DNA from 3 places in the Bacillus sp. AK128 genome. Region 2 is predicted to be linked to each of the others. Evidence: a T-box and tRNA genes for the amino acid it is inferred to sense, from the RefSeq annotation. Region 2 holds a T-box; the other regions hold tRNA genes.
What was found. The T-box of region 2 lies ahead of alaS (alanine--tRNA ligase). A T-box ahead of a tRNA ligase gene usually reads a tRNA of that ligase, here a tRNA-Ala.
Positions count from the first base shown of each region.

Region 1: it encodes a tRNA-Ala, which carries the amino acid that the T-box ahead of alaS (alanine--tRNA ligase) is inferred to sense. The anticodon was not compared.
Region 3: it encodes a tRNA-Ala, which carries the amino acid that the T-box ahead of alaS (alanine--tRNA ligase) is inferred to sense. The anticodon was not compared.

Region 1 covers NZ_CP096379.1:823,658-827,911, forward strand. The annotation lists rRNA gene M1D60_RS03760 (23S ribosomal RNA) at 1-401, shown strand, start outside; rRNA gene rrf (5S ribosomal RNA) at 527-642, shown strand; tRNA gene M1D60_RS03770 (tRNA-Val) at 655-730, shown strand; tRNA gene M1D60_RS03775 (tRNA-Thr) at 794-869, shown strand; tRNA gene M1D60_RS03780 (tRNA-Lys) at 878-953, shown strand; tRNA gene M1D60_RS03785 (tRNA-Leu) at 962-1,046, shown strand; tRNA gene M1D60_RS03790 (tRNA-Gly) at 1,081-1,155, shown strand; tRNA gene M1D60_RS03795 (tRNA-Leu) at 1,170-1,258, shown strand; tRNA gene M1D60_RS03800 (tRNA-Arg) at 1,285-1,361, shown strand; tRNA gene M1D60_RS03805 (tRNA-Pro) at 1,372-1,448, shown strand; tRNA gene M1D60_RS03810 (tRNA-Ala) at 1,465-1,540, shown strand; tRNA gene M1D60_RS03815 (tRNA-Met) at 1,584-1,657, shown strand; tRNA gene M1D60_RS03820 (tRNA-Ile) at 1,679-1,755, shown strand; tRNA gene M1D60_RS03825 (tRNA-Ser) at 1,768-1,860, shown strand; tRNA gene M1D60_RS03830 (tRNA-Met) at 2,056-2,132, shown strand; tRNA gene M1D60_RS03835 (tRNA-Asp) at 2,136-2,211, shown strand; tRNA gene M1D60_RS03840 (tRNA-Phe) at 2,237-2,312, shown strand; tRNA gene M1D60_RS03845 (tRNA-Thr) at 2,490-2,565, shown strand; tRNA gene M1D60_RS03850 (tRNA-Tyr) at 2,598-2,682, shown strand; tRNA gene M1D60_RS03855 (tRNA-His) at 2,717-2,792, shown strand; tRNA gene M1D60_RS03860 (tRNA-Gln) at 2,814-2,888, shown strand; tRNA gene M1D60_RS03865 (tRNA-Gly) at 2,893-2,966, shown strand; tRNA gene M1D60_RS03870 (tRNA-Ile) at 2,985-3,061, shown strand; tRNA gene M1D60_RS03875 (tRNA-Asn) at 3,137-3,211, shown strand; tRNA gene M1D60_RS03880 (tRNA-Ser) at 3,218-3,308, shown strand; tRNA gene M1D60_RS03885 (tRNA-Glu) at 3,326-3,397, shown strand; gene M1D60_RS03890 (glucose-1-phosphate adenylyltransferase) at 3,849-4,254, shown strand, end outside.
Region 2 covers NZ_CP096379.1:1,164,337-1,168,590, forward strand. The annotation lists gene recD2 (SF1B family DNA helicase RecD2) at 1-226, shown strand, start outside; gene M1D60_RS05485 (PRC-barrel domain-containing protein) at 266-739, shown strand; gene M1D60_RS05490 (hypothetical protein) at 763-951, shown strand; gene M1D60_RS05495 (YrzQ family protein) at 972-1,103, shown strand; gene M1D60_RS05500 (AI-2E family transporter) at 1,299-2,360, shown strand; T-box leader at 2,407-2,618, shown strand; gene alaS (alanine--tRNA ligase) at 2,689-4,254, shown strand, end outside.
Region 3 covers NZ_CP096379.1:2,700,127-2,704,380, reverse strand. The annotation lists rRNA gene M1D60_RS13530 (23S ribosomal RNA) at 1-1,127, shown strand, start outside; rRNA gene rrf (5S ribosomal RNA) at 1,188-1,303, shown strand; tRNA gene M1D60_RS13520 (tRNA-Val) at 1,407-1,482, shown strand; tRNA gene M1D60_RS13515 (tRNA-Lys) at 1,590-1,665, shown strand; tRNA gene M1D60_RS13510 (tRNA-Leu) at 1,674-1,758, shown strand; tRNA gene M1D60_RS13505 (tRNA-Gly) at 1,793-1,867, shown strand; tRNA gene M1D60_RS13500 (tRNA-Leu) at 1,882-1,970, shown strand; tRNA gene M1D60_RS13495 (tRNA-Arg) at 2,002-2,078, shown strand; tRNA gene M1D60_RS13490 (tRNA-Pro) at 2,087-2,163, shown strand; tRNA gene M1D60_RS13485 (tRNA-Ala) at 2,180-2,255, shown strand; tRNA gene M1D60_RS13480 (tRNA-Met) at 2,306-2,379, shown strand; tRNA gene M1D60_RS13475 (tRNA-Ile) at 2,399-2,472, shown strand; tRNA gene M1D60_RS13470 (tRNA-Ser) at 2,481-2,573, shown strand; tRNA gene M1D60_RS13465 (tRNA-Met) at 2,736-2,812, shown strand; tRNA gene M1D60_RS13460 (tRNA-Asp) at 3,112-3,187, shown strand; tRNA gene M1D60_RS13455 (tRNA-Phe) at 3,213-3,288, shown strand; tRNA gene M1D60_RS13450 (tRNA-Thr) at 3,465-3,540, shown strand; tRNA gene M1D60_RS13445 (tRNA-Tyr) at 3,574-3,658, shown strand; tRNA gene M1D60_RS13440 (tRNA-Trp) at 3,753-3,826, shown strand; tRNA gene M1D60_RS13435 (tRNA-His) at 3,839-3,914, shown strand; tRNA gene M1D60_RS13430 (tRNA-Gln) at 3,934-4,008, shown strand; tRNA gene M1D60_RS13425 (tRNA-Gly) at 4,012-4,082, shown strand; tRNA gene M1D60_RS13420 (tRNA-Ile) at 4,103-4,176, shown strand.

The sequences.
Region 1 (4,254 bases), 340 kb from region 2:
CACCTCGATGTCGGCTCATCGCATCCTGGGGCTGTAGTCGGTCCCAAGGGTTGGGCTGTTCGCCCATTAAAGCGGTACGCGAGCTGGGTTCAGAACGTCGTGAGACAGTTCGGTCCCTATCCGTCGTGGGCGTAGGAAATTTGAGAGGAGCTGTCCTTAGTACGAGAGGACCGGGATGGACACACCGCTGGTGTACCAGTTGTTCTGCCAAGGGCATCGCTGGGTAGCTATGTGTGGACGGGATAAGTGCTGAAAGCATCTAAGCATGAAGCCCCCCTCAAGATGAGATTTCCCATTCTTTGAAGTAAGACCCCTGAAAGACGATCAGGTTGATAGGTCTGAGGTGGAAGCGTGGCGACACGTGGAGCTGACAGATACTAATAGGTCGAGGACTTAACCATATTTAAATGACATTCTTGCATACGATATTATCTAGTTTTGAGGGAACAAAAATTTCCTCTTGTAATTTCTCATAAAATGAGTATAATTAAAAAGGTCGCTAATGTTTCTAGTGATCAAAATATAGTCTGGTAATTATGGCGAAGAGGCCACACCCGTTCCCATTCCGAACACGGAAGTTAAGCTCTTCAGCGCCGATGGTAGTTGGGGCATTGCCCCTGTGAGAGTAGGACGTTGCCAGGCTGTATCAAATTTGGAGGATTAGCTCAGCTGGGAGAGCACCTGCCTTACAAGCAGGGGGTCGGCGGTTCGATCCCGTCATCCTCCACCATAGATTTTTCACGTTAGTGAAAATATTTAATAAATAAAATGTTCTAACAATAAAACTTTATACGCCGGCTTAGCTCAGTTGGTAGAGCAACTGACTTGTAATCAGTAGGTCGTGGGTTCAAATCCTATAGCCGGCACCACTTAATTAGAGCCATTAGCTCAGTCGGTAGAGCATCTGACTTTTAATCAGAGGGTCGAAGGTTCGAGTCCTTCATGGCTCACCATTTTGTGCGCGGATGTGGCGGAATTGGCAGACGCACTAGACTTAGGATCTAGCGCCTTACGGCGTGGGGGTTCGACTCCCTTCATCCGCACCAAATTCAATTAAATAATCTATTGCAATACATTGTTGCGGAAGTAGTTCAGTGGTAGAACACCACCTTGCCAAGGTGGGGGTCGCGGGTTCGAATCCCGTCTTCCGCTCCAAGAGTTCATGTATTGCCGGGGTGGCGGAACTGGCAGACGCACAGGACTTAAAATCCTGCGGTAGGTGACTACCGTACCGGTTCGATTCCGGTCCTCGGCACCATAGTTTTTTTTGAAAAAACTATTTTAGCGCCCGTAGCTCAATTGGATAGAGCGTTTGACTACGGATCAAAAGGTTAGGGGTTCGACTCCTCTCGGGCGCGCCATATTCATGAACGGGAAGTGGCTCAGCTTGGTAGAGCACCTGGTTTGGGACCAGGGGGTCGCAGGTTCAAATCCTGTCTTCCCGACCATTAAAGATTAGACTATGGGGCCTTAGCTCAGCTGGGAGAGCGCCTGCCTTGCACGCAGGAGGTCAGCGGTTCGATCCCGCTAGGCTCCACCAAATTTTTTGCAATAGCAAAACATTCAATAATACTTTTTAATATGGCGGTGTAGCTCAGCTGGCTAGAGCGTACGGTTCATACCCGTGAGGTCGTGGGTTCGACTCCCTCCGCCGCTATTACCATTTAAAAGTATAATTGGACCTTTAGCTCAGCTGGTTAGAGCAGACGGCTCATAACCGTCCGGTCGTAGGTTCGAGTCCTACAAGGTCCACCATTGTAAACACACGGAGGAATACCCAAGTCCGGCTGAAGGGATCGGTCTTGAAAACCGACAGGCGGGTCAAACCGCGCGGGGGTTCGAATCCCTCTTCCTCCGCCATATTTTTATCTGGATATAAAAGTGATTTATAAAAGTGAAACATTTATATTATCGCCGGGTGGAGCACGTTGAATAATCTTCATCGATTCCACATCAGCATACCAATTTTCTTCTTGAACCATCATCTTGTAAAATTGGGATGGTCGTAATAGTAGACATGAAGTGCATTTAGTAAAATTGAATTATTTATATTATCGCGGGGTGGAGCAGTCTGGTAGCTCGTCGGGCTCATAACCCGAAGGTCGTAGGTTCAAATCCTGCCCCCGCAACCAAATGGTCCCGTGGTGTAGCGGTTAACATGCCTGCCTGTCACGCAGGAGATCGCGGGTTCGATTCCCGTCGGGACCGCCATTATTTTAACTAAAACTAAACAGATGGCTCGGTAGCTCAGTCGGTAGAGCAAAGGACTGAAAATCCTTGTGTCGGCGGTTCGATTCCGTCCCGAGCCACCATTTTTGTTTTTTTTTGTTGTAAGTATCGTATGCCGGCTTAGCTCAGTTGGTAGAGCACGTCGGAATAATCTTCTAAGAGATACTTCAGCGTACCAATCGAGTTGCTGCTTGAGTTAGCTTCCTGAGATTGGGACGACATGTACTATAAGAGCAAGAGTTAGAAATACTTTATAAAATGCCGGCTTAGCTCAGTTGGTAGAGCAACTGACTTGTAATCAGTAGGTCGTGGGTTCAAATCCTATAGCCGGCACCAGTTTTTTTCGAGAGAAAAATGTTTGTAATAGTGGAGGGGTAGCGAAGTGGCTAAACGCGGCGGACTGTAAATCCGCTCCCTCCGGGTTCGGCGGTTCGAATCCGTCCCCCTCCACCATAGTTTTATTAAAATAACATCATATAATTTTATGGCGATCGTGGCGAAGTGGTTAACGCATCGGATTGTGGTTCCGACATTCGAGGGTTCGATTCCCTTCGGTCGCCCCATATTTTATTAATTTTATTTTTTGGGCTATAGCCAAGCGGTAAGGCAACGGACTTTGACTCCGTCATGCGTTGGTTCGAATCCAGCTAGCCCAGCCATATTGCGGGTGTAGTTTAATGGTAAAACCTCAGCCTTCCAAGCTGATGTCGTGAGTTCGATTCTCATCACCCGCTCCAACAAGTTATTACTCATTTGGGCCTATAGCTCAGTTGGTTAGAGCGCACGCCTGATAAGCGTGAGGTCGATGGTTCGAGTCCATTTAGGCCCACCATAGTTTTTTCGCACTAGCGAAAATAACTCACCTTATAATGTTTTATAAAGTATCTCATCTTTATTTTTATATTATTCCACCATAGCTCAGCGGTAGAGCATTCGGCTGTTAACCGAAGGGTCGTAGGTTCGAATCCTACTGGTGGAGCCATATTTTGGGGAAGTACTCAAGTGGCTGAAGAGGCGCCCCTGCTAAGGGTGTAGGTCGTTAACGCGGCGCGAGGGTTCAAATCCCTCCTTCTCCGCCAGTCTTATATATTATATCGGCCCATTGGTCAAGCGGTTAAGACACCGCCCTTTCACGGCGGTAACACGGGTTCGAATCCCGTATGGGTCATCACAAAAAGCACTGCACTATGCAGTGTTTTTTTATTTTGTCTTCTTTATTGAACTCTTACTCATCATGAAGATAAATCGGTTCCTATACACTCTTCTAATACATTCCACTCACGTGAACTAATTCTTTACCTCGTATCTACCTAAACTACTAACTCTATTATTCATCATTTATGATCTATCTATACATCTACTCTCTATCATTCACCAAAATTTTATAGTATATCTTTTTATTTGCTAAACTATGTCTTATTCTGTCATACGAAAGATTAGACTCCTTTTCATTTTAGCAAGGAAAAAGCCAGAATTAATTGAATATTTAAGGAATGATGCTATTACTTTCATTTTAATTTTAGGTCATTATATCTACTAAATTTTTGTCATCTAAGCATCTCTCTTAGCATATTTAATATAATTACTATTTATTTTTGGGTGAGAGGAGATCTATGATTATGGTTCAACGAAATTGTGTAGCTATGCTACTAGCTGGAGGAAAAGGGAGTCGGCTACATTCTCTTACAGAAAGCTTAGCAAAACCCGCTGTTCCATTTGGTGGGAAGTATCGAATCATTGATTTTTCGCTTAGTAATTGTACAAATTCAGGAATTGATACAGTTGGTATTTTAACTCAGTATCAACCTCTCGTCTTAAATTCTTATATTGGTATTGGTAGTACATGGGATTTAGACAGGAAGCATGGAGGCGTTACGGTATTACCACCATATGTGGAATCAGATAGTATGAGATGGTATACAGGAACAGCAAGTGCTATATATCAAAACATGAATTACATTAGTCAGTATGATCCTAATTATGTACTCATTTTATCCGGAGACCATATTTATAAGATGGATTATG
Region 2 (4,254 bases):
CACAAGAAGTAAAGAGTTCCTTATTTTATGTGGTGAGGAAGATACCTTATTACAAGGAATTCAACGAACAGAAGACCGTAAACGTCAAACGACGTTAACAGAACGGGTAAAGGGAGTAATTGGTATATCTACTGTGAAGGAAATGATTACCGAAGAGCTAGAACTCTCGGTTGAAGCAGAGCGAGCGGCAATGGTAAACGTTTCTCCGTATGACTTTATGGATTAAGACAAACGATAAAAATGTTCGGAGAGGTGGGGAGTACTTTTGCGAACATTTACATTGTTAAAAGGTCTTCCTGTTTATCAATCATCAACAGGTAAAGCCATAGGAATTGTTTCAGATTTAGAATTAACTAATGATGGATTAATCAAGTCGATTGTTGTAGATGTGAAGGGCCTCTTTGAGCGCGATCGTTCCATCCAAATTGATGACGTGACATCCGTTGGAACAGATGGTGTCATGATTAAAGATGTTGATTTACACCATTCCGGAATTGAAAAGTCCAGTCACTATCTTTGCCATCACCAAGGCTTACTTGGGAGACTCCTTTATTCAACAGAAGGGGAAAAGCTTGGAATAGTGGAGGATGTATATTTTGATGAGAATTTGGGCACTATTTTAGGGTATGAAGTATCGGAAGGTTTCTTTGCTGATCTATCAGAAGGAAAGAAAATTATAAAAACAAATCATCCACTTCAGTTCGGTGAAGATATTGTTTTAGTTGAAATTAACCCGTGAACGAATAAGGAGGCCCCTACAACGTGCAGTGCCCAAATTGTAAAAGCAAGGATATCGGAAAAATAGGTGTAAATCAGTATTACTGCTGGAACTGCTTTATTGAGCTATCTATTTCAAAAGGCATGATGAACGTCCATCAAGTTGAAGAGGATGGTACGTTGAGCTCACTTGATGACTTATTTGGTGAAGATGATCGGATTATAAATATGTAATCAGAGGAGTGAAGGACACCATGAATAGAACTTTAACATCCTTAATCGCTATGGGCCTTGGAGCATACGCTTTTCATAAGGCACAAGAAAATGATATGATGTCAAGCAGACCTATTAGAAAGATCCGTAAACGTGTTTCTAAAATGTGGTAATTAATATTGAGGAGATCTCCGATTTTCGGGGGTCTCTTTTTGTATTCGTCGTTCCATTGCGCTTCAAGCACTTGCTTTCCGCTCCATTTCTATACATGCAAGATTTATACGCTTAAACAAGGATAATCCCCAATTTAACCTCTCATGCATAATTGGGCCATTTCAGCTCAACATTAAGAATGGGAGGGAATGCTTGTGAAAAAAATCAATACCGATTGGCTCATTCGAATTCTCACTTTCTTGCTGTTTTTATTATGTATTTATGTGTTTTTAAAATTAGAGCCATTTTGGGCACCCATTTTTCAGGTGATCTTAGCGATTTTTATCCCTTTCCTGATCGCATCATTTATTACTTATTTACTCCATCCATTTATTGAGAAGGTTCATTCCTATAATATTCCTCGTCCATTTGCCATTCTCATTATTTACATTTTATTTTTTGGAGGAATTGCTCTTGCACTGTATAAAGGGATTCCACAAATTATTATACAAATTAGAGAGTTTGGAAATAATGTGCCGGAGTTATTTGAAAAGTATCGAGAGTGGTCTGCTTCCATTCACCACCAAACAGAACAGCTACCCGAGGGGATTCATGCTAGGGTTGAAGAATCATTAAGTAGTGGGGAGGAAGCCATTGCATCTGTTCTTGCAAATGTCATCACTATTCTAAGGAGTATAATCAATTATTTTCTAATCATCTTAATCATTCCGTTTATAGTCTTTTACATGTTAAAAGACTATGACCAAATTAAAAAAACGGTATGGTATTTAACTCCAAGACGTTATCGTGAATCGGGGATTCGATTTCTTAAGGATATTGATAAGTCACTGGGAAATTATATAAGAGGTCAACTATTAGTTTGTCTTATTATTGGGATGATCTCAACACTTGGATTTTGGCTAATTGGAATGAAGTATCCCTTATTATTAGGAATTATCGTCGGAATTACGAATATCATTCCCTACTTTGGACCGATAATTGGTGCAATACCCGCGGTATTAATTGCAGTCACGATATCGGGTAAAATGGTTCTATTCGTTGTTATTCTAATTTTCACCATACAATTTATAGAAGGTAACATTTTATCCCCATTAATTGTCGGTAAGAGTCTGCATATGCATCCGGTGTTTATTATGTTTGCTTTATTAGCGGGTGGAGAAATAGGTGGTGTAGCAGGTCTCATTTTAGCCGTACCTATGCTTGCTATATTAAAGGTTATTCTGATCCATGCAAAAGCTCATTTTACTAAACGTTGACAAAGGGTAGAGCCATTGTCTATAATAATCGGCATAATACATTGAAATTAAAACGATGAAGGAACGAGTAAGCTACAGCCCATCTAACCAGAGAGGATTTCCCTTGGCTGAAAGGAAATCTAGATGAAGAGTAACTGAATGCTATTCCAGAGTGCAGACTTAAAACCTGCCGTATTTTCTACGTTACAGAAAACTGAGTGATGATTACGCTTTGTAATCATAATCAGGGTGGTACCGCGAGTAACTCTCGTCCCTGTATGTTTCATACATGGGATGGGAGTTTTTTTATTGGCAAAAAGAGTTTTCATTTACATGAGGAGGAAGAACATTGAAACACTTATCATCAGCTCAAGTTAGACAGTTATTCCTAGACTTTTTTAAAGAAAAGGGGCATGCAGTAGAGCCGAGTCGTTCTCTTGTACCACACGAAGATCCATCACTTTTATGGATCAATAGTGGGGTCGCAACCTTAAAAAAATATTTTGATGGTCGTGTTATACCTGAAAATCCACGTATCTGTAATGCACAAAAATCAATTCGAACGAATGATATTGAAAACGTAGGTAAAACGGCTAGACATCATACATTTTTTGAGATGCTTGGAAATTTCTCAATTGGTGATTATTTTAAAAAGGAGTCCATTCATTGGGCATGGGAGTTCTTAACAAGCAAAGATTGGATTGGCTTTGATCCAGAGAAACTATCAGTTACGATTCACCCAGAGGATGAAGAGGCTTATCAAATATGGACAGAAGAAGTGGGAGTACCGAAAGAACGTGTCATTCGTCTTGAGGGGAACTTCTGGGATATTGGTGAGGGACCAAGTGGACCTAATACAGAGCTTTTCTATGACCGTGGTCCGGAGTACGGGGATGATCTGAACGATCCTGAGCTTTATCCAGGAGGAGAAAATGAACGTTATCTTGAGGTTTGGAATCTAGTGTTTTCGGAGTTTAATCACAATCCAGACGGGACTTATACTCCATTACCGAAGAAAAATATTGATACGGGGATGGGTCTTGAGCGAATGGTATCGGTGATTCAGGATGTTCAAACTAACTTTGATACAGACCTATTTATCCCGATTATTGAAGCAACGGAGTCTATATCAGGGCAGAAATATCGTCAATCAAAAGATCTAGATGTAGCATTTAAAGTAATTGCGGACCATGTTCGTACGGTAACATTTGCTGTTGGGGACGGTGCATTACCTTCGAATGAAGGAAGAGGTTATGTACTGAGAAGATTATTACGTAGAGCGGTCCGTTATTCAAAACAGCTTGGAATTCAACGTCCATTTATGTTCGAGTTAGTTCCAGTGGTAGCTGAAATAATGGTGGACTTCTATCCAGAAGTAAAAGAGAAGTCTGAATTTATTCAAAAGGTCATTAAAAACGAAGAAGAGCGCTTCCTTGAAACATTGAATGAAGGGTTAGCCATTTTATCAGCAGTTGTTCGTTCCCAAAAGGAAAAGAATGAAACAGTAATTCCAGGTGCTGATGTCTTTAGATTATACGACACGTATGGTTTCCCTGTAGAGCTAACGGAAGAGTATGCTGAGGAAGAAGGCATGACTCTTGATCATGAAGGCTTTGAAGTTGAGATGAATAATCAGCGTGAGCGTGCAAGAGCGGCTAGACAGGAAACTGGGTCCATGCAGGTTCAAGGTGGAGTACTTGGAGAAATCACGGTAAAAAGTAGCTTTGTTGGTTATGATAAACCTGAAGATATGGCAACTGTACTAGAATTAGTGGCAGACCAGCAATTTGTTAACGAGCTTACTACCGGACAAGAGGGACAGGTTGTATTAAGCACAACTCCGTTTTATGCGGAAAGTGGAGGACAAATAGCAGACCGAGGCCTTCTCCTTGCTAATGGAGTTAAAGTCCTTGTA
Region 3 (4,254 bases), 1.5 Mb from region 2:
ACTGTTTAGCAAAAACACAGGTCTCTGCGAAGCCGCAAGGCGAAGTATAGGGGCTGACACCTGCCCGGTGCTGGAAGGTTAAGAGGAGAGGTTAGCCTTAAAAGCGAAGCTTTGAATTGAAGCCCCAGTAAACGGCGGCCGTAACTATAACGGTCCTAAGGTAGCGAAATTCCTTGTCAGGTAAGTTCTGACCCGCACGAAAGGTGTAACGATTTGGGCACTGTCTCAACGAGAGACTCGGTGAAATTATAGTACCTGTGAAGATGCAGGTTACCCGCGACAGGACGGAAAGACCCCGTGGAGCTTTACTGTAGCCTGATATTGAATTTTGGTACAGCTTGTACAGGATAGGTAGGAGCCTGAGAAGCCGGAGCGCCAGCTTCGGTGGAGGCGTCGGTGGGATACTACCCTGGCTGTATTGAAATTCTAACCCGCAGCCGTAACCCGGCTGGGAGACAGTGTCAGGTGGGCAGTTTGACTGGGGCGGTCGCCTCCTAAAATGTAACGGAGGCGCCCAAAGGTTCCCTCAGAATGGTTGGAAATCATTCGTAGAGTGTAAAGGCACAAGGGAGCTTGACTGCGAGACCTACAAGTCGAGCAGGGACGAAAGTCGGGCTTAGTGATCCGGTGGTTCCGCATGGAAGGGCCATCGCTCAACGGATAAAAGCTACCCCGGGGATAACAGGCTTATCTCCCCCAAGAGTCCACATCGACGGGGAGGTTTGGCACCTCGATGTCGGCTCATCGCATCCTGGGGCTGTAGTCGGTCCCAAGGGTTGGGCTGTTCGCCCATTAAAGCGGTACGCGAGCTGGGTTCAGAACGTCGTGAGACAGTTCGGTCCCTATCCGTCGTGGGCGTAGGAAATTTGAGAGGAGCTGTCCTTAGTACGAGAGGACCGGGATGGACACACCGCTGGTGTACCAGTTGTTCTGCCAAGGGCATCGCTGGGTAGCTATGTGTGGACGGGATAAGTGCTGAAAGCATCTAAGCATGAAGCCCCCCTCAAGATGAGATTTCCCATTCTTTGAAGTAAGACCCCTGAAAGACGATCAGGTTGATAGGTCTGAGGTGGAAGCGTGGCGACACGTGGAGCTGACAGATACTAATAGGTCGAGGACTTAACCATATTTAAATGACATTCTTGCATACGATATTATCTAGTTTTGAGGGAACAATCCCTTATTGGTTTGGTGGTGATGGCGAAGAGGATACACCCGTTCCCATTCCGAACACGGAAGTTAAGCTCTTCAGCGCCGATGGTAGTTGGGGCATTGCCCCTGTGAGAGTAGGACGTCGCCAAGCAATGACTCTAATGAAAAATGATTTCTGGAAAAAAGTTCACATTGAATGTAATTATTAATCATGATACATTAAGGGTCGTTAAATGTTCCAAGAAAATAAATGTGGAGGATTAGCTCAGCTGGGAGAGCACCTGCCTTACAAGCAGGGGGTCGGCGGTTCGAACCCGTCATCCTCCACCAAATATTTTTCACGTTAGTGAAAAATGAAATATCTATTGATAAATAATGTTATTAGTAACATTTCTTATGATGGAGATTTTAATTCTATAGCTGGCACCATTATATGAGAGCCATTAGCTCAGTCGGTAGAGCATCTGACTTTTAATCAGAGGGTCGAAGGTTCGAGTCCTTCATGGCTCACCATTTTGTGCGCGGATGTGGCGGAATTGGCAGACGCACTAGACTTAGGATCTAGCGCCTTACGGCGTGGGGGTTCGACTCCCTTCATCCGCACCAAATGTAATTAAATAATTTATTGCAATACATTGTTGCGGAAGTAGTTCAGTGGTAGAACACCACCTTGCCAAGGTGGGGGTCGCGGGTTCGAATCCCGTCTTCCGCTCCAAGAGTTTATGTATTGCCGGGGTGGCGGAACTGGCAGACGCACAGGACTTAAAATCCTGCGGTAGGTGACTACCGTACCGGTTCGATTCCGGTCCTCGGCACCAAAGCTTTTGCAGAAGTAAATCAAATCTATTAGCGCCCGTAGCTCAATTGGATAGAGCGTTTGACTACGGATCAAAAGGTTAGGGGTTCGACTCCTCTCGGGCGCGCCAAATTTTAACGGGAAGTGGCTCAGCTTGGTAGAGCACCTGGTTTGGGACCAGGGGGTCGCAGGTTCAAATCCTGTCTTCCCGACCATTAAACACCATAATAAGGGGCCTTAGCTCAGCTGGGAGAGCGCCTGCCTTGCACGCAGGAGGTCAGCGGTTCGATCCCGCTAGGCTCCACCAAAGTGTTTTGTAAATGGATAAAAATACAAAACATTTAACAAATTTTTTATGGCGGTGTAGCTCAGCTGGCTAGAGCGTACGGTTCATACCCGTGAGGTCGTGGGTTCGACTCCCTCCGCCGCTATTAACCCAAAACTAAGAATGAACCTTTAGCTCAGTTGTTTAGAGCAGACGGCTCATAACCGTCCGGTAGTAGGTTCGAGTCCTACAAGGTCCATAAAATACGGAGGAATACCCAAGTCCGGCTGAAGGGATCGGTCTTGAAAACCGACAGGCGGGTCAAACCGCGCGGGGGTTCGAATCCCTCTTCCTCCGCCATATGTTTAATTAGAAACATTTAAAAAGTAGTTAATGAATAATTTTCATTGATTCAACATCAGAATACTGATTTTCCTTCTTGAATACATCATCTTGCAAAATTGGTATGGTCGTAATAGTAGACATGAAATGCATGTAGTAAAATTGAATTATTTATATTATCGCGGGGTGGAGCAGTCTGGTAGCTCGTCGGGCTCATAACCCGAAGGTCGTAGGTTCAAATCCTGCCCCCGCAACCAAATGGTCCCGTGGTGTAGCGACGAGCGATACTTCGATAAATAAACATCGAGTTGTCCCGCCGCATTAGCATCAATGAATTTTCTAGTAGAGGAAGGGACAGTTGTATCAGCACTAGCTGGATGCATTAATTTTAAATTGAGTTTCTGAAATGGTCCCGTGGTGTAGCGACGAGCGAAACTTCGATGAATAAACATCGAGTTGTCCCGACGCATGGGCATCAATGAATTTTCTAGTAGAGGAAGGGACAGTTGTATCAGCACTAGCTGGATGCATTAATTTTAAATTGAGTTTTTGAAATGGTCCCGTGGTGTAGCGGTTAACATGCCTGCCTGTCACGCAGGAGATCGCGGGTTCGATTCCCGTCGGGACCGCCATTATTGCAACTGAAATTAATTAAATGGCTCGGTAGCTCAGTCGGTAGAGCAAAGGACTGAAAATCCTTGTGTCGGCGGTTCGATTCCGTCCCGAGCCACCATTTTGCTTTTTTGCTGTTAGTATAGTATGCCGGCTTAGCTCAGTTGGTAGAGCACGTCGGAATTATCTCCTTAGCAATATCATCAGCGTACTAATCTAGATGCTTCTTGAGTTAGCTTCCTGAGATTGGGACGACAAATATTAGAAGTTTTATAGTTAGGGCTATTTTTTCAAAATGCCGGCTTAGCTCAGTTGGTAGAGCAACTGACTTGTAATCAGTAGGTCGTGGGTTCAAATCCTATAGCCGGCACCATCATTTTTATGATGAAAAAGTTATTCTGTAAGTGGAGGGGTAGCGAAGTGGCTAAACGCGGCGGACTGTAAATCCGCTCCCTCAGGGTTCGGCGGTTCGAATCCGTCCCCCTCCACCAAAGTTTTTTCGCGTCTGCGAAAATAACTTTCCTTATTTCGGGTGTTTAGAAAAAAACTATCCTTAGTAAAGTTACATCTCTATTAAATTTTTATAGGGGTATAGTTTAAAGGTAGAACGAAGGTCTCCAAAACCTTTGGTGTGGGTTCAATTCCTACTACCCCTGCCAAAAGTGATTATGGCGATCGTGGCGAAGTGGTTAACGCATCGGATTGTGGTTCCGACATTCGAGGGTTCGATTCCCTTCGGTCGCCCCATATTTTATTTTTAATTTTTTGGGCTATAGCCAAGCGGTAAGGCAACGGACTTTGACTCCGTCATGCGTTGGTTCGAATCCAGCTAGCCCAGCCATTTGCGGGTGTAGTTTAATGGTAAAACCTCAGCCTTCCAAGCTGATGTCGTGAGTTCGATTCTCATCACCCGCTTAATCTTTGTACTAATGAATGGGCCTATAGCTCAGTTGGTTAGAGCGCACGCCTGATAAGCGTGAGGTCGATGGTTCGAGTCCATTTAGGCCCATCAAAGTTTTTTCGCGTTAGCGAAAATAACTTACCTTATTATTTTGTATAAAGAATCTTGTTTGTATTTGTACATCAT